3 regions of the Shinella sp. GW821-FHT11G07 genome follow, and region 2 is predicted to be linked to each of the others. Evidence: predicted binding sites of a transcription regulator. Region 2 holds the regulator's gene; each other region holds the start of a gene.

Region 1 (10,309 bases), on a different contig from region 2:
ATATCGCCCGGATCGCAATGACGCTCAGGAGCGGAAGCGTTTGCGATAGTCTCCCGGCGTCAACCCGACGATGCGGGCAAAAACTTTCCGGAAGGCGCCGGGATCGTTATAGCCGACGTCCACCGCCACGTTGTCGACCGAGCGCGTGGTGAATTGCAGCATTTCCTGGGCCTTCGCCACCCGCAACCGCTGGCAATAGTCCGTCGTCGTCAGCCCCGTCGCCTTGCGAAAACGCCGAAGGAAGGTGCGTTCTTCCAGCTCCGCCTGAGCAGCGAGCCCCTCAAGGCCGATCTCCTTCGCCTCCGTCGCCTGCAGAAAATGCTGCACTTTCAGGATCGCCGCATCGCCATGCAACAGGCGCGGCGAGAAGGTGCTGTAGTAGCGCTGCTCCCGCCCCGGCGGATCGACCACGAATTGCCGGGCGATCTCCAGCATGATCGTGGGCCCGAGAAAACGGTCGATCAGCTTCAGCCCAAGATCGACCCAGGCCATGACGCCACCGGCCGTGACGATGTCGCCATCGTCGCTGAGCAGTCGATCCGTATCGACGTGAACATCGGGAAAACGCAGTTCGAAGGTCTCGGCAATCACCCAGTTGGTGGTGATCGTCCGTCCGGTCAGCAGCCCCGTCTCGCCAAGCAAAAAGGCCCCGGCACAGATCGAAGCGAGCTGAATGCCATTGGCATGGCATTCGCGCAGCCAGGCGGCGAAGGGCGCCGCGTCCTCCCGGCGGATGGGATCGCCAAGCGCCGGCGGCAGCACGAGAACGCAGGGCCGCGACGCCCCGGTCGGGAGAGCACTCGCTTCGATGCGCACCGGCTGCCCGTCCTCCAACCGCCAATGGCTGACCCCGAGCACCGGCCCCGCCGCACCCTTCCGGCCGGCCAGTTCCATCGCCGAATTGAAGAGATCGGTCATGCCGAGCACGGCCGCCATCTGTACCCCCGGATAAAGCACCAGTCCAATCTCGGCCGCGGCTGCCATGTCACTTTCACCCTGTATTATGTCGATATCGCCAATGGCGAGAGATGGCAGGCCCGAGGCAGAATGTCCATGACTTCAATCATGTGCAGAAAGGATCTCCCATGAGCAAACGCGCCGTCATCATCGTCGACCTCCAGAAGGATTATCTCGCCTCCGGCAGCTTCGCGCTGACCGGCATCGATGCCGCCGCCGCCAACGCCGCCCGCGTCGTCGACGCCGCCCGCGGCAAGGGTGACCGGATCATCCACGTCCATCACGTGGCGAAGGAGGCCGATTCGCCGCTCTTTGCCCCGAACACCGACGGCATCCACCCGATCCCGGCGGTGACGCCGCAGGCCGGCGATACGGTCGTGGTCAAGAATTTTCCGAATTCCTTCCGCGAAACGACACTCCAGCAGACCTTGCAGGACGGCGGCATCGAAGAGGTCGTGGTGGTCGGTGCGATGAGCGACGTCTGCATCGACGCGACCGCCCGCGCCGCCGCCGATCTCGGTTACGGGCTCACCGTCGTGCACGATGCCTGCGCCACGCGCGACAAGGCATTCGGTGATTCGGTCGTGCCCGCCGCGCAGGTTCACGCCACGATCATGTCGGCGCTCGAATTCGGCTACGGCAAGGTCACGACAACGGCCGACTTCCTGTCTTGAATCCGGGAAGCATCTGAAAAAACCTGAAAAATGGCCATCTCCGCTCCGGCGGGGATGGCAAGCCGAAGACGAAAGCCTCCGGAAATCACCGTCCTTCGAACGCGCGTATTGCGGCGCGTCATTCGCCTGTCATGTGACAATGATGTCTCTTCCCGCGTGAATGCACCCGGCAGCCGCCAGGACCGGCGCCAAGCGGAGTACGCGTTGAATGGACATGGCTCAGGCCTTCGCCCTTGCCTCGGGCGCTCTTGTCGCGACCAACCTCGCCAGCATCGTGATCGCCGGCAAGCGGCTGAAACCAGCCGACGCCGCACCGCCGGCAATCGACGAAAAGCCACCGGTCTCGATCGTCGTTCCCGTCCGCGGTATCGAGAATTTTACGGCCGAAACGCTGGATCGTGCCTTTCGCCTGACCTGGCCGGACTATGAGCTGCTGTTTTGCGTCGCCCATGGCAGCGATCCCATCATCCCGGAAATCGAGAAGACCGCCGCGCGGCATTCCCATGTCGCAGCGCGCATCCTCGTCGGTGACGACCGCGTCAGCGCCAATCCAAAACTCAACAATTGCGTCAAGGGCTGGCAGGCAGCACGTCATGATTGGGTGATCCTCGCCGATTCCAACGTGCTGATGCCGCCGGATTACATCCAGCACCTGATGGGCGGCTGGCGGACCGATTCAGGCCTGGTCTGCTCGACGCCGCTCGGCTCGCGGCCGGATGGCTTCTGGGCGGAGGTGGAATGCATGTTCCTCAACACCCAGCAGGCCCGCTGGCAATATGCCGGCGAAGCGCTGGGGCTCGGTTTTGCACAGGGCAAGAGCATGCTCTGGTACAAGCCCATGCTCGATGCGAACGGCGGCATCCATGCGCTGAGTGCGGAAATCGCCGAGGATGCGGCCTCCACCAAGCTTGTCAGCCGCCTGGGCCTGAAGGTCCACCTCGTTTCATCGCCCTTCGAGCAGCCGCTGGGGCGCCGCACGGGGCACGACATCTGGTCGCGCCAGTGCCGCTGGTCGCGCCTGCGCCGTGTCACCTTCCCGAGTTTCTTCACGCCGGAAATCCTGCTCGGCGCCATCCCGCCGCTGCTACTGGCGCTTGTCGCGGCCATGATGTCCGACGCAACGCTTGCGCCGGCCGCACTTCTGGTGCTCGCAGCCATCTACCTGCCGGAAGTGGCGCTTGCGCTTGCCAAGGGCTGGCGGCTCTCCCTCTGGTCCGTCCCGGCCATGATCGTGCGCGACTGCATGATGCCGGCCATCTGGCTGCGCAGTTGGGTCGGCGGCAATATCGACTGGCGCGGCAACACGATGACCATCGGCACCACTGCCTGCGAACTGAAGGAAGCGCCGGCCGGGTCGTAAAAGCCCGGTCAGCTCTTCAGGCAAAGCCCCTCCAGCAGCGTTCGAAAACCCTGCACCGCGCGCCGGGAGGTTTCTTCCGGCGCCTCCGACTTGGCGATCCACAGGGCGGCATGGCTGCTGGCGCCGTTGATCAGGCGAGCCGCCGCCTCCGTATCGATATCCGCCATCACGCCATCGGCCTTCAATTGCTCGATGCTGCGGCTGAGTGCAGCGATGCAGCCGCTTGTGGTCTGCCATTGCGACACGTCGCCGAGCACTGCCGGCCCATCGCGAAACATGATGCGCTGGATTTCCGGCTCCAGCGCCATCTCGATATAGGCGACGCATTCTGCGACGAACCCTTGCCAGCGATTCGGAGCCGCTGCCGAAACCTGGTGCAGCCGCGTCGTCATTTCCGCGTCGATTTCCCGGATGACCGCCTGGAGAAGCCCCTTCTTGTCGCCGAAGTGGTGGTACAGCGCGCCACGCGTCAGCCCGGCGCCCGCCGTGAAGTCATCCATCGACGCTTCTGCATAGCCAACGGTTCCGAAAGCCAGCCGCCCGGCAGCAATCAGCTTGGCCTTCGTTTCTGCAATCATTTCCTCGCGCGGTTTGCGCATGGCACTTTCCTTTCACATACGCCGCGTATTTTATTTGACATACGCCACGTATGCAACTATCTCTTCGACATACGCCACGTATGTAAGTGGCAGGACGGTTCATTTTCAGGAGCAGGCCATGGCCAACCCGTACAAAGAGATTTTCAGCGTGCCCGGAACGAAAGGCTTTTCCGCCGCCGGTTTCCTCGCACGCCTTCCCATCGCCATGGCGCCGATCGGCATCGTCGCCATGCTGTCGCAGACCCACGGCGAATACTGGCTCGCCGGCGCCGTGTCCGCTACCTTCGCGCTGACCAACGCGCTGATCTCGCCGCAGGTCTCCCGCCTCGTCGATCGCTACGGCCAGGCAGCCGTGCTGACACCGGCGACCATCATCGCCGTCATCGCCTTCCTGGCGCTGATTATCGGCACCAACCAGGGTTGGCCCGTCTGGACGCTCTTCGTCTCCGCCTTCCTCGCTGCCGCCATGCCCAGCATGCCCGCCATGCTGCGCGCCCGCTGGAGCGACATTTTCCGCGATCGCCCGGAACTCAACACCGCCTTCGCCTTCGAATCGGCGGCCGATGAGCTGGTCTACATTGCCGGGGCCTCGCTTTCGGTCGGTCTCGCCGTGGCGCTCTTCCCCGAAGCCGGCATGCTGATCAGCACCGCCTTCCTCGCTATCGGCACGTTCGCCTTCGTGCTGCAGCGCTCCACCCAGCCGGCGGTCCGCCATGTCGCCGGCAGCACGCCACAGAAATCGGCAATCCGTCTCCGCCCCGTACAGATCATTACGCTCGCCCTCATTTTCGTCGGCTCTACCTTCGCAACGGCGGAAGTCAGCGCAGTGGCGATCACCAAGGAACTCGGCCAGCCGAATGCCGCCAGCCTCGTCATCGGCGTCTACGCCGTCGGCTCCTTCGTCGTCGGCCTCATCCTGGGCGCCTTGAACCCGAAGATGGCACTCCAGAAGCAATTGATGATCGCCGTCGCCATCCTGGCGCTGACTGCGCTGCCGCTGCCCTTCGCCGGCACGGTTCCTATGCTCGCAATCGCAGTCTTCCTCAGCGGTGTCGCCATCTCGCCGACCTTCATCACCGCCTTCGGCATCGTCGAGCGTCGCGTGCCGGAAAGCATGCTGACCGAGGGCGTCACCTGGGTCACCACCGGCATCGGCATCGGCATGGCCCTGGGCGCCTTCGTCGCCGGCTGGGCAGTCGATAACTTCGGCGCGCAGAACGGCTTCTGGGTCTCCGTCGCCGCCGGCCTCGGCGCCGTCCTCACCATCGGGCTTGGCCAGCGCGTACTTGCCGGCGAGGATTGCGATGACGGGGTCTGCCCGCTGGTGCAAGCCGCTGAATAAACAAAAAAGCCCGGCAGAGATGCCGGGCTTTTTCATTTTGAATGGATTGCCTCAGACGAGGCGGCTCTGTTCCAGCGCCGCTTCCACGAAGCTCGCAAAGAGCGGGTGCGGATCGAGCGGGCGGCTCTTCAGTTCCGGGTGGTACTGGACACCGATGAACCACGGATGATCCGGATATTCCACCGTCTCCGGCAGAACACCGTCCGGCGACATACCGGAGAAGACGAGGCCACAGCCTTCCAGCCGGTCCTTGTAATCGACGTTCACCTCGTAGCGGTGACGGTGACGTTCGGAAATATCCGTCGAGCCGTAGATGTCGGCGATCTTGGTGCCGCCCTTCAGCGTCGCGCGATAGGCGCCAAGACGCATCGTGCCGCCGAGATCGCCCGAGGCTGAACGCTTCTCCAGATCGTTTCCCTTCACCCATTCCGTCATCAGGCCGACGACCGGCTCGGCCGTCTTGCCGAATTCCGTGGACGACGCCTTTTCAAGGCCGGCGAGATTGCGCGCCGCTTCCACGACCGCCATCTGCATGCCGAAGCAGATGCCGAAATACGGCACCTTGCGCTCGCGGGCAAAGCGCGCCGCATTGATCTTGCCCTCGGAACCGCGCTCGCCAAAACCGCCGGGAACGAGGATGCCGTGCACTTTCTCCAGATACGGCGCGGGATCTTCCTTCTCGAAGACCTCCGACTCGATCCATTCAAGCTTGACCTTGACGTGGTTGGCGATGCCACCGTGGTACAGCGCCTCGATCAGCGACTTGTAGGCATCCTTGAGGCCCGTGTATTTGCCGACGATGGCGATCGTAACCTCGCCTTCCGGCGTCTTGATACGATCGGAAACCGTCTGCCAGGCTTCGAGACGCGGCTTCGGCGCCGGCTCGATGCCGAAGGCGGCGAGCACCTCGTCGTCCAGGCCTTCCTTGTGGTAGGCGAGCGGCACGTCGTAGATCGACGCAACGTCGAGCGCCTGGATCACGGCGGTCTGGCGCACGTTGCAGAACAGCGAGAGCTTCTTGCGCTCGGCTTCCGGGATTTCCCGGTCGGCACGCACCAGCAGGATGTCCGGATGGATGCCCATGGCCTGCAGCTCCTTGACGGAGTGCTGCGTCGGCTTGGTCTTGAGTTCGCCAGCGGCCGGAATGTAGGGCATCAGCGTCAGGTGGACATAGACGGCCGTGCCGCGCGGCAGATCGTTGCCAAGCTGGCGGATCGCCTCGATGAAGGGCATGGCCTCGATGTCGCCCACCGTGCCGCCGATCTCGCAGATAACGAAATCGTAGTCTTCGTTGCCGTCGGTGACGAAGTTCTTGATTTCGTTGGTAACGTGCGGGATGACCTGCACCGTCGCGCCGAGATAGTCGCCGCGGCGTTCCTTGTCGATGATGTTCTTGTAGATGCGACCGGTGGTGATGTTGTCGGTCTTGGTGGCCGAACGCCCGGTAAAGCGCTCATAGTGGCCGAGGTCGAGGTCGGTTTCCGCACCGTCGTCTGTGACGAACACCTCGCCGTGCTGCGTCGGGCTCATGGTGCCCGGGTCGACATTGAGATAGGGGTCTAGCTTCCGGAGGCGAACGCGGTAACCGCGAGCCTGAAGGAGAGCTCCGAGTGCAGCGGCAGCGATGCCTTTTCCGAGGGAAGAAACCACGCCGCCTGTGATGAATACATATCGCGCCATGGGAGTCACCGAATACCTTTTCAAAATCGATTCCGCCACCGAAAAATCACCTTGGGCGTGATTTCGGAAGGCGCAATCGGCGTTTTACACAAGAAGAAGGCCGGTTGGGTTTCGCCAACCGGCCGGTTTGTCTTTTAGTCCTTGCAGCTTACTGGCCGCTCGGGACGCCGGAATTCTGTTCCGTGCCCGTTGCGCCGCCCGTCGTACCGGTGCCGGTCGTGGTGGGCGTATTGCCAGTGCCGGTGCCGGTTCCGGTTGCCGCGCCACCTTCGGTCGGAACGGCGTCGGTGCCGGTCGCCGCAGGCGTCTGGTTGTTCTGCGTGCCCTGGCTCTGTTCGCCGCCGCCGAGCGCATCAAGAACGCCGCCCGTGCCGGTCGTGCCCGGGATACGGTCGAGAATGTCGGTCGGCTGCGTCTCGTAGCGGGCGATGATGCCCATGCCGAGCGCCAGAACGAAGAACAGCGTGGCGAGGATGGCCGTGGTGCGCGTCAGGGCATTGGCCGTGCCGCGCGCCGACATGAAGCCGGAGCCGCCGCCGATGCCGAGGCCGCCGCCTTCAGAGCGCTGGATCAGCACGACGCCGATCAGCGCGACGACGACCATGAGATAGATGACGAGCAAAATGGTCTGCATGTTTCAGGATCCCGGCCAGACGGCCCAAATTTCAGGTTTGCGGCTCAATATACCAAGCCGCGCACCATTCCAAGCCCTACAAGTCAATCCACCTGCCCTTTTGCAGGCAGGCGAAGCAAGCTTCAGGCTGTGAGCTCTTCGTATGCCCGGTAGATGGCAAGGAAGTCGTCCGATTTCAAGCTTGCGCCGCCGATCAGCGCGCCATCGACATTGGCGACCCCCATCAGCTCCTTGGCGTTGCCGGGCTTTACCGAGCCGCCATAGAGAATGCGCATCTTGGCGCCCTCGCCGGCAAAACGGGCCGTCAGTTCGGCGCGCATGAAGGCGTGCGCCTCTTCCACGTCTGCCGCCGTCGGCGTCAGACCCGTGCCAATCGCCCAGACCGGTTCATAGGCGATGACGGTGTTTTCCGCCGTTGCGGCGTCCGGCACGGAGCCGTCAAGCTGGGTCTTCAGCACGTCCAGCGTCTTGCCGCCCTTGCGCTCGTCCCCGGTCTCGCCGATGCAGACGATGGCGACGAGGTCGTTTTGGTGGGCGATCTCGGCCTTGGCACGGATCAGTGCGTCGCTTTCCTTGTGGTCGGTGCGGCGCTCGGAATGCCCCACGATGACGTGTGTGCCGAAGCAGTCGGCGATCATTTCCGCCGAGACATCACCCGTATGCGCGCCCGATGCCTTTTCATGGCAGTCCTGCGCGCCGATCAGAAGCGGGCTGTCGTCGCAGAGTGCGGTCGCCACATAGAGTAGCGTCGCTGGCGGGCAGATCAGCGCCTCGACCTTCTCAGAGAGCGGCCCCTTCACGCCTTCGGCCATCGCCTTGATCTGGTCGAGCGATGCGCGCGTGCCGTTCATCTTCCAGTTCCCGGCAACAAGCGGGGTTACGTCCGGTGTCATGAGGCCTCCCTATTCATAAAATCGGTCGCTTGCGGCGTAGCAAATCGAAGCCTATTGCGCAAACAGCCAGTTGAGCGTTTCCCGCCAGTCCGTCATGCGCACGGGCGTGCCGTGGCCACCGGTCTGGAACAGCACGAAGCGCGCCGGCACGCCGGCCTTGCGCAGCTTGCGAAAGACAGTGATCTGGTCATTGGCGGCATAGACACTGTCGCTGTCGCCGTGGGTGAAATAGACCGGCAGCTTCGCCTTGAAGGCCGGCGTCTTCGCATAGTCGCCATCCGCCGCGCCACCCATCAGCACCATGCCGGCAAGGCTTTTGACCGCTACCGGATCGCGCGCCACGCGGGCGCAGATGAAACTGCCCATCGAGGCGCAGGCGAGAATGACCGGCGCATTCGGCGAGAGCGCCTTGGCGGTGAGGATGAGGCCCGAAACGCGCGCCGCACCCGCGTCATCGAAAGACGGCACGCTCGGCGCATAATAGACGCCGCCACCACGCACCGCGAGGTTCTTCAGCCGGTTGAAATTGCCGCCGAAATTCCAGTCGTTGCTGCCGAGCCGGCGATCGCCGCCGCGGCCATGGATGAAGATGACGCTGAAGGCCGCCCCCTCGCCCTTGCCCGTCATCGAAACGTCGATCGGCCCCGCCGGCGTATCGATCGTTGCATTCTGTTGCGCTTTCTTTACCGCCGTCGACACATAGGCGGCCTTTACGCGACGCTCCGGCACCTGGTCGCGCCCGTTGATATCGCGCAGTTCCTGGTAGTCAACTACGCGAAGCGCCCCGTCATCCGACGTTTCCACCACTTCGCCATAGGCAAACAGCGCGTCCTTCCAAGCATCGAGCGTCAGCGCGGCCGCGTCCTGCGCGGCCATGCCGGCGAACAGTGCGGCCAGAACCAGCCGGAGGAAGCAATGAACTGTGGACTGAGGCATGAACTGGCGCTCCCTTGCGGTGGCGATACTTGCCATCCGCCCACGCGCAACGCAATCCTCGGCAAGCGGTTGGCGCGGCTTCGCGCATGTGCAGCCGAGTGAAATCATTCGGCGTCGCACGATGCGGCGGAAAATGAGACAGGGTGGCAGACCGGATTCAGCCGGTTATTCGCCAGTCTGTCATCGCGAAACCCCACGGAATCTGGCAGAGTCGTTGGTGATTCGCCGATGAACTTATTTTCGCCAAACCCCGATCCACCCGGATCGACGGGAGAACTGGCAAACGGAACAAACTCTGAACAGCCCATGCAAGACGACAACGATCTTTTCGCCAATATACCCTCCACGCCCGCCAAGCAGCCCGCCGCTCCGGCCGAAACGCCGACAGTGACCGCGCCTGCACGCGAGCCACGGCAGCCCATCAGCGAGGGCTCGGGCGGCTACGATGCCTCGGCGATCCGCGTGCTCGAAGGCCTCGAGCCCGTACGCATGCGCCCCGGCATGTATATCGGCGGCACGGATGAGAAAGCGCTGCACCACCTGTTCGCCGAAGTCATCGACAACTCGATGGACGAAGCGGTTGCCGGCCATGCCAACTTCATCGACGTCAACCTCGACGCCGAAGGCTTTTTGACGGTCACCGACAACGGCCGCGGCATCCCAGTCGAGAACCACCCGCAGATGCCGGGCAAGTCGACGCTCGAAGTCATCCTCACCGTGCTGCACGCCGGCGGCAAGTTCGACGGCAAGGCCTACGAGACCTCGGGCGGCCTGCACGGCGTCGGCGTCTCGGTGGTCAACGCGCTGTCCGACCATCTTGAGGTCGAGGTCGCGCGCAACAAGAAACTTTACCGCCAGCGTTTTTCCCGCGGCAAGCCGGTCGGCGGCCTGGAAGAGCTTGGCGACGTGCACAACCGTCGCGGCACGAAGGTGCGCTTCCATCCCGACCCGGAAATCTTCGGCGCGCATGCCCGTTTCGATCCTGGCCGCGTCTTCCGCATGGCCCGCTCGAAAGCCTATCTTTTCGGCGGTGTCGAAATTCGCTGGAGCTGCGATCCGTCGCTGCTGCCGGAAGGCTCTGAAACACCGGAAAAGGCCGTCTTCCATTTCCCCGGCGGCCTGAAGGACTATCTCCAGGCAACGCTCGGCAAGGACTACACCGTCACCCGCGAGATTTTTGCCGGCAAGAGCGAAAAGTCCGGCGGCCACGGTTCGCTTGAATGGGCCGTCACCT
Region 2 (10,309 bases):
CGACAATGCCCGCTTCCGCAAGCCTGTCGTGCCCGGCGATCGTGTCGAGTACCACGTCACGAAGCAGAAGCAGCGCGGCAATATCTGGAAGTTTCACTGCGACGCAAAAGTTGATGGGCAACTCGTCGCGGAAGCTGATATCGGCGCGATGATCGTGAAAAAGGAAGACGCCTGAAAATGATTGCTGCCAGCGCGAAGATCCACCCGCTTTCCGTCATAGAGGACGGCGCTGTCATCGGTGAGAATGTCGTCGTCGGGCCCTTCTGCCATGTCGGTCCCAAGGTCGTTCTCGGCGAAGATGTGGAGCTTCTGACGCATGCAGTCGTGACCGGGCGGACCGTCATTGGCCGCGGCACGCGCATTTTCGCCAATGCCGTCATCGGCGGCGATCCGCAGAGCGTGCATCACGACGGGGCGGAAACCACGCTTTCCGTCGGCGCCATGTGCGTTATCCGCGAAGGCGTGACGATGAACACCGGCACGACCGAAGGCGGCGGCAAGACGGTGGTGGGTGACAACAACCTGTTCCTCGCCAATTCGCATGTCGCGCATGACTGCCAACTTGGCAATCATATCATTCTGTCGAACAATGTCATGCTTGCCGGCCATGTCACGATCGAAGACCGGGTCATTCTCGGCGGTGGTTCTGCCGTCCACCAGTTCACGCGCATCGGTCGCCAGGCGTTCATCGGCGGTCTTTCGGGGGTGTCCTACGATGTGATCCCTTACGGCATGCTGAACGGCAATCCCGGCATTCTGGGCGGCCTCAACGTCGTCGGCATGAGCCGTGGCGGCATGGAAAAGGCGACGATCCATCAGGTCCGTCGCGCCTTCAAGCAGATTTTTGAGGGCGAAGGCTCCATCCGTGTCAATGCCGCGGCGATCCGCGACGAGTATGCGGACAGCGAACCGGTCATGCACATCCTTGACTTCATCGCCGCCGACAGCGACCGTGCGCTGTCCTCCCCGAACCGGGGTAACAAGGGCTGAGTGGCATGGCGGACGGCCGGTCCGAGCAACGCGACCGGCTGGCGATCATCGCCGGCGGAGGGCTCCTGCCACGCTATGTCGCCGACGCGGCGCGCGCCCGTCGCGAAAATCCCTATATTCTCGCGCTCACCGATGAGTCCGGAGAGGACTGGTCTGACTTCGACCACCAGGTGATCTCGATCGGCAACTATGCCGGTATCGGCGCGGCATTCCGCGCCAAGGGCATCGGCCGCGCGGTGCTGTCCGGCTCCGTCCGCCGCCGCCCCGAATGGCGCGATATCCATGCACCGTTCAAGGCACTGCTCGCGCTGCCATCGGTTGTTCGCACGCTGCTAAAGGGTGGCGACGATGCCGTGCTTAAGATGGTCATCCGCCTGATCGAAAGCGAAGGCGTGCATGTCGTCGGTGCCCATGACATCGTGCCGAACCTCCTGGGGAGCGAAGGCCCTCTTGGCGCCGTAAAACCGGATGCGGCAGCCGAAGCCGATATTGCCGCTGCTGCTGCTGCCGCGCTGGCGCTCGGTCGGCTGGATGTAGGGCAGGGTGCTGTGGCACTTGGCGGCCGCGTGGTCGCCCTGGAAGGGGCGGAGGGCACGGATGCGATGCTGGAGCGCGTGGCGCAGTTGCGCGCCCTGGGCCGCATCTCCGCACGTCGCAAGGGCGTGCTGGTCAAGCTCTGTAAGCCCGAGCAGGATCTCCGGGCCGACCTGCCGTCGATCGGTGTCGAGACGTTGCGGCGTGCCCGCGCGGCAGGCCTGGCCGGTATCGCCATCGAGGCGGGGCGGTCGCTCGTGCTGGAGCGTGAGGCGCTTGTCGCGGAAGCCGATTCACACGGTCTTTTCGTGACCGGCATCGTACCGGGAAGAACGGAGAGCCGGCGATGACGAAAGCTGCGCTGAAAGTTGGCGTGATTGCCGGCGAGGTATCGGGCGACCTGCTCGGCGGCGATCTGATCGCCGCCTTGCGCGAAGCCCATTTGGGTTCGATCGCGCTTGTCGGCGTCGGCGGCGAGGCGCTGGAACGGCAAGGGCTCACCTCCCTGTTCGACTTTTCCGAACTCTCCATCATGGGCATATCGCAGGTGCTGAAGCGCCTGCCATCGCTGCTGCGCCGCATTCGCCAGACGGCGGGCGCCATCATTGCGGCGCACCCGGACGTGCTTATCATCATCGACAGCCCGGATTTCACCCACCGCGTCGCGCGTCGCGTCCGCAAGGTGCTGCCGGACCTGCCGGTGGTCAATTACGTCTGCCCGAGCGTCTGGGCGTGGAAGGAAGAGCGCGCGCCACGCATGCGCGCCTATGTCGACCATGTCCTGGCGCTGCTGCCTTTCGAACCCGCTGTCATGGAGCGCCTCGGCGGCCCGGCAACGACCTATGTCGGTCACCGGCTGATCAGCGATCCCGATGTCCAGCGGGTCCGCGCAGCACGTCTGGCGCGGACGCAAGACGCTTCCGACGCACCCCTCTGCCTGCTGCTGCCTGGCTCCCGCGCTACCGAGATCACCCGCCTCCTGCCAGTCTTCGGCCAGGCAGCGCGCGAGATGACCGCCCGCAATCCCGCCACCCGGTTTGTACTGCCGACCGTGCCGCGCCAGGAAGCGCTTGTGCGCAAGTTGACGACGGACTGGCCGGTGAAGCCGCAGATCACCGTCTCGACTTCGGAAAAGTGGCAGGCTTTCGCCGAGGCCGATGCGGCGATCGCGGCATCAGGCACCGTCATTCTCGAACTGGCGCTGGCCCGCGTGCCCGTCGTTTCCACCTACCGCTTCGACTGGCTCGCCAACCTCTTCCTTCGCAAGATCAAGATCTGGACCGCAGCGATCCCCAACCTCATTGCGGATTACACCGTCGTGCCGGAATATCTCAATGAACAGGTGCGCCCGGGCAGCCTCGTACGCTGGTTTGAACGGCTTTCCGTCGATACGGCTGAACGCCGCGCGATGCTGGAAGGCTATGATCTTGTGCATGAACGCATGCGGACCATCCGCCCGCCTGGCGAGACCGGGGCGGCGGTCATCCTTGATCTGCTCGCAACAAAAAAGCCCGGTCAAAACTGACCGGGCTTTTTCTTTTCGGCGGCGCGCTGTCAGCGCTTGGAAACCGGCACGTAGTCGCGCTTCGGTTCGCCGACATAGAGCTGACGCGGACGGCCGATGCGCTGTTCCGGGTCCTCGATCATCTCGTTCCACTGGGCGATCCAGCCGACCGTGCGGGCGAGTGCGAAGAGCACGGTGAACATGGTGGTGGGGAAGCCAAGCGCCTTCAGCGTGATGCCGGAGTAGAAGTCGATGTTCGGATAGAGCTTCTTCTCGATGAAGTACTCGTCCGTCAGCGCAATGCGCTCGAGTTCCATCGCGACTTCCAGCATCGGGTCGTCCTTGATGCCGAGCTCGCTGAGAACCTCGTGCGTCGTCTTCTGCATGATGCGCGCGCGCGGATCGTAGTTCTTGTAGACGCGGTGGCCAAAGCCCATCAGGCGGAACGGGTCGTTCTTGTCCTTGGCGCGGGCGACATATTCCGGAATGCGATCGACCGAACCGATTTCGGCGAGCATGTTGAGGGCCGCTTCGTTGGCGCCTCCATGGGCAGGACCCCAGAGGCAGGCAATGCCGGCCGCGATACAGGCGAACGGGTTGGCGCCCGAGGAGCCGGCGAGGCGCACGGTGGAGGTCGATGCATTCTGCTCGTGATCGGCATGCAGGATGAAGATGCGGTCCATGGCGCGCGCCAGAACCGGGTTCGCCACATAGTCTTCGCACGGCACGGCAAAACACATGCGCAGGAAGTTCGACGCATAGTCGAGGTCGTTCTTCGGGTAAACGAAGGGCTGGCCGATATGGTATTTGTAGGCCATGGCGGCGATCGTCGGCATCTTGGCGATCATGCGCAGCGACGCAACCATGCGCTGGTGCGGATCAGTGATGTCCGTCGAGTCGTGATAGAAGGCCGACAGCGCGCCGACACAGCCGCACATGACGGCCATCGGATGCGCGTCGCGGCGGAAGCCGGTGAAGAAGCGCGACATCTGCTCGTGCACCATGGTGTGGTGCGTGACGCGGTAGTCGAAATCATCCTTCTGCGTCTTGGTCGGCAATTCGCCGTACAACAGCAGGTAGCAGGCTTCGAGGAAATCGCCGTGTTCGGCCAGCTGCTCGATCGGATACCCGCGGTGCAGCAGAACGCCTTCGTCGCCATCGATATAGGTGATCTTCGATTCGCACGAGGCAGTGGAGGTGAAACCGGGATCGTAGGTGAAGGTGCCGGTATTCTTGTACAGCGTGCCGATGTCGATCACATCGGGGCCGATCGTACCGGATCGCGTCGGCAAGTCCACCGTCTTGCCACCGACTGACACACCCGCGCTAGTTCCTGTCATAACGATCCTCCGTTGTTTCCAATGGTGGCACGAAGCTGTGCCGTATCCATGAACATGCTCGTTTTGCTAACCCATTTGTCCGATGCTGCCAAGCAATACGAAAGGCAAATTGTGCATTGCGAAAACAGGTTTTCCGGCAACGCAATATCTACCCTTTCCATGAAGTTGCAAGCAACTTTTGAGAGTGCTTTCCACGATGCGGAGGGCGCATCCATTATGTCTGACTTAGCACTTTCGGCATGTACTGCAGATTGAAGATTTCTCCATTCGATTGCACTATGCCAGTGGGAACGGGTGGGGCCGAGCCATGGGCAGGATCGACATCGCGGAACGACGGACGGCGTCCGAGGCTGATGCCTCGCACGGCGTGCCCGCCGACGCGTCCCGAGAGCTCGCGCCGCTCGACAAGCCGTACCGGCCGGCTTCTGTTCTTCTCCTGCGTGCCATCGGCCGCCTGCGCGAACGCCTTGCCGGACGGCAAACGGTGGCAGCCGCCTTTGCCGAGGAACGCGCACACGGCCATTTCCTCCTTTTCGTTCCCGTCTTCCTCGGCATAGGCGCCGCGCTCTGGTTTTCCGCAGCGTCGGATCCGTCGCCCTACGCATTGATCCTGCTTGCCTGTGCCGCGCTCTGGCCCGCCTTGCGGCTGCGGCATCGTGAAAGCCTCGTGGCGCTCGCCGCGGGGGCCGCATTCCTCGTTCCGCTCGGTATGCTGCTTGCGGCCGGAGAAACCGCCCGCCTTGGCACCGTCATCCTGGATGCGCCGGTGACGACGGAGGTGAGGGGACGCGTCCTGTCTCGCGAGAGCGACGATCGCGGTGCAATCCGCTATCGCATTGCACTCGAAACGACGCGCAAACCCACCCTGAACCGCATGCCCACTGTGGTGACACTGCTTGCCCGAAGCCGGCATGAGCCGATCGCCATCGGCGGCGGCATTGCGGGGCGCGCCCGCCTTGGCCCGCCCTCCGGTCCCGCATTGGCGGGGCTCAACGATTTCACCTTCGATGCCTACTTCGCGGGCACGGGCGCCGTCGGCTATTTTTACAGCGTGCCGACCGCCGCGACGACAAACGCGCCCGGCCTCTACGACAGAATACGGCAACGGATCGCCGCCTGGAGAAACAACCTCACCGAGCATATTCGGGGGCGCATCGGCGGGGATGCGGGGGCCATTGCCGCGGCCCTTGTCACTGCCGAGCAGCGAGCAATTGGCGACGACACGGTGGAAGCGCTGCGGCAGGCGGGCCTTGCCCATGTCCTTGCCATTTCCGGGCTGAACATGGTGCTCGCCGCCGGAACCTTCCTCGTCGGTGCGCGCATGCTGATGGCGCTGATTCCGGGTTTTGCCGAGCGCTACCCGGCGAAGAAATTCGCGGCCGTCGGCGCCCTGGTGATGGTGACGCTCTATATTCTCGTTTCGGGTGGCGCGATTTCGGCCATGCGCTCCTGGATCATGATCTGCGTGATGCTCGTCGCCGTGCTGTTCGGGCGCGCGGCCATCAGCCTGCGCAACGTGGCGATCTCGGCCATCCTCATCCTGCTGGTCACGCCGTCTGCCGTGACGAATCCCGGTTTTCAGATGTCCTATGCCGCAACGCTGGGCCTCGTGGCCGGCTACGCCGCGTGGCGCGAGCGTCCGGTCCAGCGCGAAAGCCGGGGAGGGCCGTTTGCGCTGTTCGGCGGAGCCGCCGGCCGCTTCTTCGGCGGGCTTATCCTCTCCTCGCTGATCGGCGGCTTTGCGACGCTGGTCTACTCCATTGGCCATTTTCACCGAATCCCAGCCTATGGGCTTGCCGGCAACCTGTTGGCCATGCCGGTGATCAGCACCATCGTCATGCCCTTCGGTCTGATCGCCGTGCTTTTGATGCCCTTTGGCCTCGATGCCATTCCCTTCGCGATCATGGGCAAAGGCATCGAGTGGATGATCACGCTGTCGACATGGGTAGCCGGCTGGAAGGGCGAGATCGTCACCGGCCGCATCCCTGCAACCGCCTTCTTGCTCATCGGCATCGGCAGCGGCCTCGTCTGCCTTCTGCGCACCCGACTGCGCCATGCCGGCACGCTTCTCGTCGTCGTCGGAATCCTTGCCGCCGGCTGGCCCGGTGGAGGCACAAGGCCGGAGATTCTCGTGTCGGAAGATGGCCGCCTGGTCGCCATTCTGCATGGCGAGAAAGCAGCGACCAACCGCACACGGCCACCGGATTTCATCTATGCGCAGTGGCGGCGCGCCCTTCGTCTTGAAACACTTCTGAAACCCGAGATTCGCAAGACGAGCGGCCTGACAGTCGACACCGAGAAGGAGGACCCCGCCACTACGGCCAGGCAGAAGCGACCCCGCCGCGAAGCCGACCGGCAGAAGGCCAAGGCCGCCATGGCCGCAGCATTCGATGCAGCCCGCACCCGCGACGGCTTCATCTGTGAGACAAAAGCCTTCTGCGCCGCCATTTCCCCTAGCGGCTGGCGCATCGTGGCGCTGGAAGACCTCGCCTTCCTCGGTACGGCCTGCGACGAGGCAGACCTCGTCATCGTGCCCGTCGCAATCCGTTTGGAAGCTTGCCGTTCAGGTGCACGCCTCATCACGGTTCGCCATTTGAGGCAAACCGGCGCCCTGGAAATCCTGCCGGCAGCCGATCACGCAAACTCCGCCCTCTCCGACGCCCTTTTTAACTCGGCCGTTGAAACGCTTCATCGCCCCTGGTCACGGCACCGTACCTATGATTGGCGTACGGGTACCTATGAAGCGAGCGGAGCGGATGACAGTGCGTCGTGATCTCTAAAGTTCACTCCCCACGCCTTGGCTTCTCAATGTTTTGCAGGACGTTATCGCTAAACCGCCGCACGCGTTTACGCGACACGCTTTAATGGTAGCGACGAATAAGCCCGACGAGCTTGCCCTGAATCTTGACGCGGTCCGGTCCGAAAATACGGGTTTCATAGGCCGGATTGGCGGCCTCAAGCGCGATGGATGCGCCCTTGCGGCGGAAGCGCTTCAACGTCGCTTCCTCGTCATCGACCAGCGCCACGACGATTTCACCGGGATTGGCAGTATTCGCATTGCGAATGATGACGGTGTCGCCGTCGAGGATGCCGGCCTCGATCATCGAATCGCCCTTGACCTCCAGCGCATAATGCTCCCCGCCGCCGATCATTTCAGCCGGCACGGTGATTTCATGGGTATTGTTCTGGATCGCCGAGATGGGCACACCCGCCGCGATGCGTCCCATGACCGGCACGGAAACGGAGGAGGGCATGTCTGCCTGGCTCGACGTTCGCTGGGGCGGAGCGGCCGGCACCGGCTGCTTGCCAAGGCTTCCCTCGATGACCGACGGAGAAAAACCGCGCCGCGGCTGAAGACTGGGCGAATAGGCCTCCGGAAGTTTGATGACCTCCAGCGCGCGCGCGCGGTTTGGCAGTCGCCGAATGAAGCCGCGCTCTTCGAGCGCCGTGATGAGCCGGTGAATACCCGATTTCGAGGCGAGATCCAGAGCATCCTTCATTTCGTCGAAGGACGGCGGTATGCCGGATTCCTTCATCCGTTCATGGATGAACAAGAGAAGTTCCTGTTGCTTACGTGTCAACATCGCCGTCCACCCCAGAATCGTGAAACAAATATAGAACATACACTATCTGTTCCATATGTGTTCTGCAAGGGCTTGCGCTTACAGAAGCTTTTCACACGGGCAGGAGTTGGTGTGGATTTTGCCTTTCCCGGCCGCCAGAATAGTCAAGGTTCTAATGCGCTGGAGGCGCGAACGCTAACCAGTGCTAGCTGCGGAAGTGGAGCTCCACTACTGCCATCATTGACGCCGCAGACCGCCGCATCCACATCCGTATGCATGGGCTTCGAGGCGCTACGCGTCACCAATATGGCGGAACAGTCAATATGTACCTGTATTCGATCCAGCGGGGTTCTTGCCGGTGGGCAGGCTGCGCATCTGTGGGTTTCGCCAACCACCCGCCCGGCCGGCAGCAGCGTTGGGCGTAGCGCCTAGCCGAATGAAACTGCAAAATCACATCGCGGGAAAGGCTGCGTCATTCACGCCGTGGCGACGAGGAAACGCGACACATGCCATGCACAGAAACTAACATTCATTTTTATATTTTAGGTCAGATACTCAAATGGTGAGCGCGCAGGGATTCGAACCCTGGACCTACTGATTAAAAGTCAGTTGCTCTACCGGCTGAGCTACACGCTCCCAGGCGGTGCGAAGACGCCCCGCGGAAGTGCGCGGAACATAGGCAGGAGGATTTGCCGGGTCAACCCGGAAAATGCGATGAAAAACAGCTTTTGCTGCATTTTGCCGCGTTCTCCAAAAGGTGATTGGCAGGAGAGGGCTTCGGCCGATACTAGGAAGCGCAAATGAAGGAGCGGACGGGGCGTTTTCGGGCCCGAACCGCTTTCCCGCCGTCGCGGAGTAGCCAGTGTCGATTGCCGATATTTCTCTTCTAAGTGCGCTGCTTGCCGGAGCGCTGTCGTTTCTGTCGCCCTGCGTGCTGCCGCTCGTGCCGCCCTATCTGTGTTATATGGCAGGCATTTCCGTGGATCAGTTCCGCGGCAACGATGCGGTCGCGGTCCGGCGGGACACGCGCGGGGCGGTGCTGCTGGCGGCGTTCTTCTTTACCCTGGGCTTTGCCACGGTTTTCGTGGCGCTGGGCGCCGGGGCATCGACGATCGGCATGGTGCTGCGCCGGCATCTCGACATCCTGGCGCAGATCGGCGGCGTCATTATCATCCTGATGGGACTGCATTTTCTCGGATTGCTGCGCATCGGGCTTTTTGCCCGCGAGGCGCGGTTTCAGGGCGGTGGCAAGCCGGCGACGGCATCGGGCGCCTATGTCATGGGGCTTGCCTTCGCCTTTGGCTGGACGCCTTGCATCGGCCCCGTCCTCGGGACGATCCTCGGCGTTGCGGCCGCGCGGGAAACGGTCAGCGACGGGGCGATGCTACTGGCCGTCTATTCGCTGGGCCTTGCCGTGCCGTTCTGGATCGCGGCCGGGTTTTCCGGCGCCTTCATGCGCTTCCTCCTGCGCTTTCGCCGGCATCTTGGCGCGGTGGAGAAGGTCATGGGCGTGCTGCTCGTCCTGACGGGCCTTGCCTTCATCTTCGGCTATATCAGCACGGTCGCCATCTGGTTCCAGCAAACGTTTCCCATTCTCTCGCAAATCGGCTAGAGCATTTCCAGCCGAAGCGGCACCGCTTCGGCCTCGGATAATGCGGCTAAAACAAATATCTAGAGCATTTCCGGTGAACCGGGGTTCTAGTCAGGGATATCATCCTCGGCAAGCGGGAGCGCGCCTCGGCCCATGGCGGACATCGTCGGACTCGTCCTGCCGTTCTTCGGCATGATCCTGCTGGGCTACGTGGTCGCCCGGATCACCAAGCAGCCGGTCGAAGCGCTTGGCTGGCTGAACACTTTCATCATCTATATCGCGCTGCCGGCGCTGTTCTTCAAACTGGTCGCAAAAACGCCGATCGAGCAGCTGACGCGCGTCGATTTCATCGTCGCCAACATCAGCGCGACCTATTTGGTTTTTGGACTGATCTTCGCCGTTGGCCTCTGGCTGCGCCGCGCGACGATCGGCGAGGCGACAATCCAGGGGCTCGCCGCCGCCTATGGCAATATAGGCTATATGGGGCCGGGGCTGGCGCTGCTCGCCTTTGGCGAACCGGCGGCCGTGCCGGTGGCGCTGGTCTTCTGCTTCGAGAACATGCTGCATTTCATGGTGGCGCCGGCGCTGATGGCCGTTGCGGGTGGCGAGAAACAGCCGGCGCTCCAGATTGCCGTCGGGGTGTTGCGCAAGATCGTCACGCACCCGTTCATCATCGCGACGGCTGCCGGGTTCGTTGCGGCCTTTGCCGGGCTCGAGGCGCCGGCGCCGCTGCAGCGGTTGATTGACTATCTCGCGCAGGCAGCAGCACCCTGCGCGCTCTTTGCCA
Region 3 (10,309 bases), on a different contig from region 2:
AACCGTCCCTTTGCTTCCAGCGCAGTGCGCCCGGGCAGAAGCGCATCCGCCCGGTCGATTTTCCAGCCGTCGCCGTCCGGCTTCACATCGAGACGCACTTCGCGCACCGTCGTATCGCCCACCACCACGGCGGGCAGGAAGAGGCTCGCACGTCCCGGCACCTGCGGGATCGGGATATCGGCGGCAATGGCGAGCAGCGCCTGAAGCCGTTGGCGGACGGTGACCTGCGGATTGCGGCCAGTCTTGCCCGCCTCGCCGCTGTTGCCGATGCGGCTGACATCGATCTGCTGGCCATCGGCGATCAGCAGGAATTCCGGCGCGCGGCCGGTATCAAGGGTCGCCTCGCCGGTGACGACATAGGGATCGTCACGCGGCCCGGCTTCCAGGCGGTATTCGGGGATGCGGATGCGTTCGTTCGAAAGCTCGAACTTGCCGGCGACGCGGATCGGCTCAGGCGCCCCCTCGCCCTTCGGCCGCGGCTTTTCCGACAAGGTGAACGCGCCATCATAGAGCGGACGGAAGTCGACGACCTTCAGCGCGCCGTCGAGATCGGCGGTGAAGGAAAGCCGGTCGGGCACCACGCGGGCGCGCATCGAGAGGGCACCATTCTCCAGTTGCCCGCTCGAAAGCTGGAACGCGCCGCTCTCGCCATCGAGCGCCGCTCGGCCATCGATGCGCCACGGGCCGCCCAGCGACTTGGCCGAAATCTGCGCATCAAGCCCAGTGACATGGCGCGTGCGGCCGGTCTGTTCGTCGACGAACTCGACCTCGCCGCCGCTGATCTCGACATTTTCGAGGATGACGGTGCGGGCCGGAATATCGGACTTCCGACCACGCGCCCAGTCGAGCGTGCCGTCCTGGAAGAGTTTGATACGCGCCTTGGGGCCTTCGATGCGCATGTCGAAGATCAGCGCCTCGCCGGACAGGAACGGCGCCAGTTCCGCGTCCATGGAAAAGCGCGCGATTTCGACCAGCGGCTTGCCCTCTTCCGGCGCGCCGACGCGCACGTCGTTGAGTGTCACCGAGGGAAACGGGATCAGCCGCGCATCGACGCTGCCGTGCACGGTGACGGGGCGCCCCATGATGCGGCTCGCCTCTCGCTCGAAATCCTGCCGAAAGCTGGTCCAGTCGACGAAAAGCGGTGCAAGCAGCGCCGCAAAGAGCGCCACGACCACCAAGCCACCAACGAAGAGCATGATCCTAGAAAGCACGCAGCCTGCCTTGAATTCCGTTTCGTTCCGTCAGGATAACGCGAACGTCCGCTAGAGGGTCGAAAAAATCTTGCCCGGGTTCAGAATGTTGTCCGGATCGAGCGCCTGCTTGATCTGCTGCATGAGCAGAACCGAGCCGCCAAGCTCGCCCGGCAGGAAGGATTGTTTGCCCTGCCCTATACCATGTTCGCCGGTGCAGGTGCCGTCCATGGCAAGTGCACGGGCATTGAGCCGCCCGACAAAGGCCTCGACCTGGGCCACATGGGTGGGATCCTTGTCATCGAAGACGAGACTGACATGGAAGTTGCCGTCGCCGGCATGCCCGACGATCGGCGCCAGCAGGCCATGTTCCTCGATATCGGCCTCGGTTTGCGCGACGCAGTCGGCGAGCCTGGAGATCGGCACACAGACGTCCGTCGCGATGACGGAGTAACCCGGCCGAAGCGCCTTCGCCGCCCAATAGACATTGTGCCGCGCCTTCCAGAGCTTCGCGCGCTCCTCGGCATCCGAAGTCCACTGAAATTCGCCGCCGCCGCATTCCCCGGCAATCGCGCCGAATTCCTCAGACTGCAGGCGAACGCTGTCCTCATTGCCGTGGAATTCCACGAACAATGTCGGTTGCTCCGGCAGCGTGAGGCCCGAATAGGCGTTGCAGGCCTTGATCTGCAGCGTGTTGACCAGCTCGATCCGCGCGACGGGGATGCCGAGCTGGATCGTCATGATCACGGCATCGCAGGCGTCCTTCAAGGTCGGAAAGCCGCAAATGCCGCCAGCGATGACAGACGGAATGCCCTGGAGGCGCAGCGTGATTGAGGTCAAGACGCCGAGTGTGCCCTCGGCACCGACGAAGAGGCGTGTCAGATCATACCCCGCCGACGACTTTCGCGCACGGCGGGCCGTGCGGATTTCCTCGCCGGTTGCCGTCACAGCGGTCACCGCCAGCACGTTGTCCTTCATCGTGCCGTAGCGAACGGCATTCGTGCCGGAGGCGCGCGTCGAGGTCATGCCGCCGATCGAGGCATTGGCGCCCGGATCGATCGGGAAGAACAGGCCGGTATCGCGCAGATAGGCATTCAGCTCCTCGCGGGTGATGCCCGGTTCGACCGTGCAATCGAGATCCTCGGCATTCACCTCCAGCACGCGCTTCATATTGCTGAAATCGATGGAGATTCCGCCATGCGGCGCATTCACCTGCCCCTCCAGCGAGGAACCGGTGCCGAAGGGTATGACCGGCACCTTCAGTTCCGCGCAGAGGCTGACGATCGCCTTCACCTCTTCGGCAGTCTCGACGAACACGACACCATCGGGAAGCTGGGCGGGAATATAGGTCGTGGTGTGCGCATGCTGGGTCCGGATCGCTTCGCCGGTTTGGAAACGTTGGCCGAAACGCTCGGCAAGACGCGGCAGTATCTCGGCAATGCCTTGCTCGTTGCGCGTGCCACTCCTGATGTCCGCCAATGCCATCGTCATACCCTCACTGCCTGTGGGGTTTACTCAGCAAATTGGCGCCCGGCTGTCCAGCAGCAATATCCGATCCTCATCAGCATTTCCGGCCGCGACTGTCCGGCCGTCACTCCGCCGGTTGCGGCAGAGCGCCGTCGCCGCCCTTGGAAAGGGTCTCGGCGTGCTGCAACTCGGCGGCAAGGCGCCGTTCCTCGTCGGCATGCGGGCTGGTAAAGCGGGCGATCACCAGATAGGCGACGGGTGTCAGGTAGAGCGTGACGACCGTCGCAAGGCCAAGGCCACCGACGAGCACCCAGCCGAGCGAGACACGCGCCTCCGCACCCGCGCCGCTTGCCAGCACCAGCGGCACGGCACCGACGACGGTAGCGATCATCGTCATCATGACCGGGCGCAGGCGGATGTTCGAGGCGTTTTCGATGGCACTGCGGATATCCTGTCCGCGGTCGCGCAGCTGGTTGGCAAATTCGACGATCAGGATGCCGTTCTTCGCCATGATGCCGACAAGCAGCACGAGCCCGATCTGGCTGTAGATGTTGAGCGTCGTGCCCGTCAGGATCATTGCGAAGACGGCGCAGGCAAGCCCGAGCGGCACCGTCACCATGATGATGATGGCACTGACGAAGCTCTCGAACTGCGCGGCCAGGACGAGGAAGATGATGATGAGGGCGAAGCCGAAGGTGACGGCAAGGCCGCTCGAATTCTCCTGCAGCGTCGCCGCTTCCGCCATCGGCATCAGGCGCGAGCCTTCCGGCAGCAGCGGCTCGGCCATCTCCTGCACCATTGCCAGCGCATCGCCGAGGGCAAGGCCATCCTTGAGGCCGGCCGAGAGCGAAACGGCGCGCAATTGCTGCTCGCGCGAAAGCTGCGGCGCGACGGCCTTCTCTTCCAGCGAGGCGATGGACGACATCGGTACGATCTTGCCATCGCCGGTCTTCAGGAAGATGTTTTCGAGATCCATCGGATCGTTGATCGGCTGGGTCGTCGAGGAGAGTTTGACGGGATAGGCCTGCCCCTCGACATAGATGTCGACGACGCTCGTGCCTTCCAGCATCGCCTGCAAGGCGGTCGAAAGGCCGGTAATGTCGATGCCGAGATCGGCGGCGCGTTCGCGGTCGATCGTCACCGAGAGCTGTGCCTGGTTGGCCTCATAGTTCAGGCGCACGTTCTGGAAGCGGCCGCTGTCCTCGATCTTGCGCACGAGTTCGGCCGCGGCGTTGCCGAGCTTGGTATAGTCGTTGCCGACGAGCGCGACCTGGAGGCCGTTGCCGGCGCCGCGAATTCCGAGGCTGTTCGGCTGCATGGCGAAGGTGCGCACCGAAGGCACTGTCGCAACCGCCTGGTTGATATCCTGTACGATCTGCTGCTGCGCGCGCTCGCGCTCGCTCCACGGCGCCAGCGTCAGCACCATGAAGCCGCTGTTCGAAGAGCCGCCCTGCCCGGAAATCGAGAAGATGTTGACGATCTCCCCGCTGTCGTAGAGCGGACGAAGCTTGTTCTCGATCAGCTTCATCTGGTCCTGCGCGTATTCGAGCGACACGCCCTGCGGCGCATTCACGCGTAGCATCACCATGGACCGGTCCTCGCTCGGAGTCAGCTCGGACTTGATGGTGAAGAAGGAGGTCGCGCCAGCCGCGGTGAAGAGCAGCGCTACGATGAAGACGATGAACGGTGCTCCGAGGCAGGCGCTCAGCGTCGAGCGATAGAAGCGCGAGGCCGCGCCACCGATACGGGCAAGCACGCCCGTGTGCCCATGCGTCATGTCCTTCGTCAGCATGCGGGAGGCGAGCATCGGGCACAATGTCAGCGCCACGAAGGAGGACAGCAGAATGGCGAAGGCAAGCACGAAGCCGAACTCGCGGAACAGCCGCCCCGCCTGGCCCGGAAGAAAGGAGAGCGGAATAAAGACAGCTGCCAGTGTCGCCGTCGTCGCAATCACGGCGAAGAACACTTCCAGCGTGCCTAGGATCGCCGCTGCGCGCGGCTTCAACCCCTCCGCCCGCCGACGCACGATATTTTCCAGCACCACAATGGCGTCGTCCACCACAAGGCCGGTCGCCAGGACGATGGCGAGTAGCGTCAGGATGTTGACGGAGAAGCCGGCTATGTAGATCGCCGCGATCGTACCGATCAGCGCGATCGGCATGCTGATCGTCGGGATCAACGTCGCCCGCCAGTCGAGCAGGAAGAGGTAGATGACGAGGGTCACGATCAGCACCGCGACGACCAGTGCGATCTCCACCTCATGGATTGCGCCTTCGATGAAGACGGCGTCGTCGCTGGTGATCTTGATCTCGGTGCCTTCCGGCAGGATGGTGCCGAACTGCGCCACCATCTGCTTCACGCCGGTGGAAATATCCAGCGTGTTCGATTGCGCCTGACGGATGATGCCGAGCCCGATGCCCTGCCGCCCATTGGAACGCAGCGCGGTCGAGCCCTCGTCCGGCCCCAGCGTCACCATCGCGATATCGCCGAGGCGCACCCGGTTCTTGATCATCAGGTTTTCGAAGTCGGCCGGCTTGGTGAGGTCCGCCGTCGCGCGCACCGTGATGTCCTGGCTCTGGCTTTTCAGTGAGCCGGCGGGTACGTCGAAGGAGGCGGTCGCCAGCGCATTGCGCAGGTCCGCCACCGTAATGCCGCGCGCCGCCAGCTTCGACTGGTCGACGTCGACGCGAAAAATCTTCTCCTGGTCGCCATAGACGACGACGTCCGCGACGCCCTCGACGGAGGCGAGCCTGTCGGTGATCTCGTTTTCGGCAAGCAGCGTCAGGTCTTCCAGCGACTGGGTGTCGGAGGTCAGCGCGAGACGCATGATCGGCTGGCTGTCAGCATCAGCCTTGACGACGCGCGGCTCCTCGGCGCCGTCCGGAAGCTGGTTCGATACGCGGCCGAGCGCATCGCGCACGTCATTCGCCGCCTGGTTGACGTCAGTCGTATCGGAAAATTGCAGGGTAACGCGGCTACGGCCGAAGGACGACTGCGAGGAAATGTCCTTGATGCCTTGCACGCGCGAGACGGCACCCTCGACAACGTCCGTCAACTCGCGATCGACCGTCTCGGGCGAGGCGCCCTCGAACTCGGTGGACACGCTGATCACCGGCTGGTCGACGGAGGGAAGTTCGCGAATTTCCACGCCGTTGAAGGCGGCAAGGCCGGCGACGACGATCAACGTGTTCAGCACAAGCGCGAAAATCGGCCGACGGATGAAGAGTGCGGTAAACCCCGCCTTGCCGGACGTATCGAGCCCGTTCGCGTCCCCCGACATTACGAGCCCTCCGCCACGGAGGACGTTGCCTGGCGGTCCTGCTCGGCGGTGCGCACCGCGCCGCCGGGACGCAGCGTCTGCACGCCTTCGGTGACGACCTGATCACCCTCGGCAAGTGCTGCCTTCACCAAAACCTTGTCGGGATTGCGCTGGACGATATGGACCGGCACGCGCTCGACCTTCTCGCCGGCTACCCGCCAGATGTAGGAACCATCCGAACTCCACTGCACTGAGAGCGGATCGACGCTCGGATAAAAATCGCCTGCGAAGAGCATGTTGACCTGAAAGGACATGCCGGCGCGCAGCACATCCTCGGGATTGTCGATGCGGGCACGCACACGAAGGGTGCGGCTTTCCTGGTCGATGCGGTTGTCGATCGCCTGCACCTCGCCCGAGAAGGTTTCGCCCGGCCGCGCCACGGCCGTCGCGGTGATATCGCCGCCGACACGCACGCTCGTTGCAAAACGCTCCGGCACCCAGAAATCGACGAGGATCTCCGAACGGTCGTCGATGACGGCAATCGGGCTCGACGTCGTGACATAATCACCGGAATTGACCGAGATAATGCCGACCACGCCGCCATAGGGCGCAATGATATCGCGCCGGCGCAGCGTCAGTTCGGCATTCTGCAACACAAGTTCAGCCGCCTTCAGCGCGGTTTCGGCATCCTGCAACTCCGCAACACTCATGGAGGACTTGAGGTTCTGGATACGCTTGAGCTTCTGGTCAGCACTTTCACGCGCCACACGCGCCTGGTCGGCGGCGATGCGCTGTTCGTCGCTGTCGAGGCGGGCGATGACCTGCCCCTGCTCCACCCGGTCGCCGGATTTGACCAGCACGTCCGTCAGATTGCCGGTCGCATAGGGCGTCACCGTTACGGTGCGGATCGCCTCGCCGTTGCCGATGGCATTGAGCCGGTCATTGACCACGGCCATGGCGACAGGTTTCGTGGCAACGAGCACCGGCCCGCCGCCGAAGCCGCCACGCCGGCCGCCTTGCTGTCCGCCTTCCGCCTGCCCCTCGCTCGCAGGAGCGATCGCGGCAACGAGCGTGCTCGGCAGGCCGGCGGCCTCGAGCATGTCGTTTGCCCCAGGCACGAAGCGGCCCCAGAGCAAAACCCCGGCCGAAATGACGCCAAGGCTTATGAGGAGCTGTTTCCAAACCCGCATGCAATCTCTCTCCGATGAAAGCGAACCGACACCTGTCGAGATGCGGCATAGAGCAAGTATCCTGCTTTGGAAATGAACCGGCAATGAAAGAATTGGATCATTACCGAAATGTAAGATTGGCGGGCCGCTCTGTTACCGAAATGTAAGAAAACGTGGAGAAATCTTCTCTTCTCGCTCCTTTGGCGAGCATGGTCGTGACTGGACCATCCTTGCGCTTGTGATACTTTTTCCACGGCCCGCGTGGCCAAGCCTATTTCAGTATTCTTTCATCAACGCATTGACCGACAGGGGGAAAATCCATGTGTGACGCCTGCGTCATCGAATCCGTCAAGAACCGCATGCTTTCGAGAAGAAGCTTCTTCCGCGCTGCCGCTGCGGGTGCTGCTACCGTTACCGCTGCCAGTTCCGGTGCGCTGAGCCCGGCTTTGGCTCAGGCACCGACGAAAGCCACGGACCTCACCCATGAACTCTATGAAGAGTTTCCGACCTTTTTCGGACAGCAGCAGTTCTGGCGAGAGCAGAAGTTCAATTACAAGGAACACAAGTTCAATCTGTTCGAACTGCGCGTCAACGAGCACACCGGTACGCATCTCGATGCGCCGCTGCACTTTTCCGAAGACGGCAAGTCGGTCGCCGAAATCCCGGTCTCCGATCTCGTCGTGCCGCTCGCCGTCATCGACATCCGCGCGAAGGCCGATGCCAACCCGGATGCACAGCTGACGCCGGACGACATCAAGGCGTGGATCGCCACCAACGGTGACCTGCCGGAAAAGGCCTGCGTTGCGCTCCTCTCCGGCTGGGGCAAACATCTCGGCACGGACAAGTTCCGCAATGCCGACGCCGAGGGCAAGATGCATTTCCCCGGCTTCCATGTCGAAGCCGTGCAGTATCTGGCGGAAAACTCGAGCGCCGCCGGCATCGCCGTCGATACACTGTCGCTCGACTATGGCATCTCGCCGGACTTCGCCACGCACTATGCCTGGCTTGCTTCCGGTCATTGGGGACTTGAAGCTGCCGCCAATCTGGACCAGCTTCCGGCCAAGGGCGCGACACTCATCGTCGGCGCGCCGAAGGTGCGGGGCGGCACGGGTGGCCCGTCCCGCGTCATCGCACTGGTCTAAACGACATCGGCCGGCGGATTTTCCGCCGGCCTTTCCTCCAGGAGAAACCATGAGCACCGTCAAGCCCGCCGAAGACCTCGAAGCCGATCCGCGTGTCAAGGCGGTGTTCGACGACATCCGCACCACCCGCAAGTCGGATTTCGTCAACAATATGTGGCGCTACCTCGCCTTTGATCCAGCCCTGCTGGAGCGCACCTGGGCCGAGGTGAAAGCCGTGATGGCGACGCCGTCCACGCTCGATCCGCTGGTCAAGGAAATGCTCTACATCGCCGTTTCGGTGACGAACGGCTGCAGCTATTGCGTTCACTCCCACACTGCCGCCGCCAAGGCGAAGGGCATGACGGATGCGCAATATGCCGAATTGCTCGCCATCGTCTCGCTCGCCGGCAAGACGAACCAGCTTGCGACGGCCCTTCAACTGCCCGTGGACAATGTCTTCGATGCCGACCGCGCAAAGGCCTGAACGGGCGCCGCTTTCCACACTCTTTCGGCTGTCGTTTCCCCACAGGGAATAAAAGCAGAACAGAAAACTGGTCTTTCGAACCCGAATCACTACATTGAACCGCATGATCAGCGGTTACGACGACATTCCCTTCTTCGACGAAGACCCGCAACTCGCCAAGAAACCCGCAGCGCCGGCGAAACCGGCCGGCGGCGGCATTGCTGCGCGCGCCATGGCAGCACGGGATTCCGGTCGGGCGCCGGACTATCTTTCCGGCCTCAATCCCGAGCAGCGCGAGGCCGTGGAAACGGTCGACGGCCCCGTTCTGGTGCTCGCCGGCGCCGGCACGGGCAAGACGCGCGTGCTGACGACGCGCATCGCCCATATCCTTGCCACCGGCCGCGCCTTCCCCAGCCAGCTGCTTGCCGTGACCTTCACCAACAAGGCGGCGCGCGAGATGAAGGAACGCATCGGGCTTCTCGTCGGCGGCGCCGTCGAGGGCATGCCCTGGCTCGGTACCTTCCACTCCATCGGCGTCAAGCTGCTGCGCCGCCATGCCGAACTCGTCGGCCTGCGCTCGGACTTTTCGATCCTCGACACCGATGACGTGGTGCGCCTGATCAAGCAGATCCTCCAGGCCGAAGGCATCGACGACAAGCGCTGGCCGGCAAAGCAGTTCGCCGGCATGATCGACGGCTGGAAGAACAAGGGCCTCGACCCGGCGCAGATCCCGGAGGGTGACGCCCGTGCCTTCGCCAACGGCAAGGGCCGCGAACTCTACATTGCCTACCAGAACCGCCTGAAGACGCTGAACGCCTGCGACTTCGGCGACCTGCTGCTGCATCCGATCCGCATGTTCCGCGCCAATCCGGACGTGCTGGCCGAATATCACCAGAAATTCCGCTACATCCTCGTCGACGAATACCAGGACACCAACACCGCCCAGTACATGTGGCTGCGCCTCCTGGCGCAGCGCCCCAAGGGCACGCCGCAGAACGTCTGCTGCGTCGGCGACGACGACCAGTCGATCTATGGCTGGCGCGGGGCGGAAGTGGACAACATTCTGCGCTTCGAGAAGGATTTTCCCGGCGCGAAAGTCGTCAAGCTGGAGCGCAACTATCGCTCCACCGCCCACATTCTCGGCACCGCCGGCCACCTGATTGCGCACAACGAGGACCGTCTCGGCAAGACGCTCTTCACTGACCGCCACGATCCCGACGACGACAAGGTCGTCGTGCATGCCGCCTGGGATTCCGAAGAGGAAGCCCGTGCCGTCGGCGAGGAAATCGAGCAGTTGCAGCGCAAGCAGCACAAGCTCAACGACATGGCGATCCTCGTGCGCGCCTCCTTCCAGATGCGCGAATTCGAAGACCGTTTCGTCACGCTCGGCCTGAACTACCGCGTCATCGGCGGCCCGCGCTTCTATGAGCGGCTCGAAATCCGTGATGCCATGGCCTATCTCCGCCTCGTCAGCCAGCCAGCCGACGACCTGGCTTTCGAGCGCATCGTCAACACGCCGAAGCGCGGCCTCGGCGACACGACGATCCGCAACCTGCACGACTATGCCCGCGCCCGCGATATCCCGATGCTGGCCGCCGCCGCCGACATTATCGAGACTGACGAATTGAAGCCGAAGGCGC

What was found. Region 2 encodes LexA, which represses DNA repair genes until DNA is damaged. Its sites were predicted from a motif close to TGTTCNNNNTGTGTTCNG; they were not measured.
Region 1: parE (DNA topoisomerase IV subunit B) is a predicted target of LexA. The motif match lies at 9,360-9,377, and genes of this name have one in related genera.
Region 3: AC1RT2_RS04030 (ATP-dependent helicase) is a predicted target of LexA. The motif match lies at 8,735-8,752, and genes of this name have one in related genera.

Annotation. Positions count from the first base shown of each region.
Region 1 is NZ_JBXARJ010000002.1:449,559-459,867, reverse strand. It holds gene AC1RT2_RS05710 (GlxA family transcriptional regulator) at 25-984, opposite strand; gene AC1RT2_RS05705 (cysteine hydrolase family protein) at 1,086-1,631, shown strand; gene AC1RT2_RS05700 (ceramide glucosyltransferase) at 1,846-2,991, shown strand; gene AC1RT2_RS05695 (TetR/AcrR family transcriptional regulator) at 3,000-3,590, opposite strand; gene AC1RT2_RS05690 (MFS transporter) at 3,709-4,932, shown strand; gene pyrG (CTP synthase) at 4,984-6,612, opposite strand; gene secG (preprotein translocase subunit SecG) at 6,761-7,246, opposite strand; gene tpiA (triose-phosphate isomerase) at 7,369-8,139, opposite strand; gene AC1RT2_RS05670 (alpha/beta hydrolase) at 8,191-9,075, opposite strand; gene parE (DNA topoisomerase IV subunit B) at 9,382-10,309, shown strand, end outside.
Region 2 is NZ_JBXARJ010000010.1:226,170-236,478, reverse strand. It holds gene fabZ (3-hydroxyacyl-ACP dehydratase FabZ) at 1-175, shown strand, start outside; gene lpxA (acyl-ACP--UDP-N-acetylglucosamine O-acyltransferase) at 172-990, shown strand; gene AC1RT2_RS20730 (LpxI family protein) at 996-1,874, shown strand; gene lpxB (lipid-A-disaccharide synthase) at 1,871-3,049, shown strand; gene gltA (citrate synthase) at 3,079-4,368, opposite strand; gene AC1RT2_RS20715 (ComEC/Rec2 family competence protein) at 4,676-7,141, shown strand; gene lexA (transcriptional repressor LexA) at 7,230-7,952, opposite strand; tRNA gene AC1RT2_RS20705 (tRNA-Lys) at 8,492-8,567, opposite strand; gene AC1RT2_RS20700 (cytochrome c biogenesis CcdA family protein) at 8,794-9,543, shown strand; gene AC1RT2_RS20695 (AEC family transporter) at 9,676-10,309, shown strand, end outside.
Region 3 is NZ_JBXARJ010000002.1:110,845-121,153, reverse strand. It holds gene AC1RT2_RS04060 (AsmA family protein) at 1-1,211, opposite strand, end outside; gene AC1RT2_RS04055 (FAD-binding oxidoreductase) at 1,263-2,675, opposite strand; gene AC1RT2_RS04050 (efflux RND transporter permease subunit) at 2,782-5,937, opposite strand; gene AC1RT2_RS04045 (efflux RND transporter periplasmic adaptor subunit) at 5,937-7,106, opposite strand; gene AC1RT2_RS04040 (cyclase family protein) at 7,406-8,227, shown strand; gene AC1RT2_RS04035 (carboxymuconolactone decarboxylase family protein) at 8,277-8,690, shown strand; gene AC1RT2_RS04030 (ATP-dependent helicase) at 8,794-10,309, shown strand, end outside.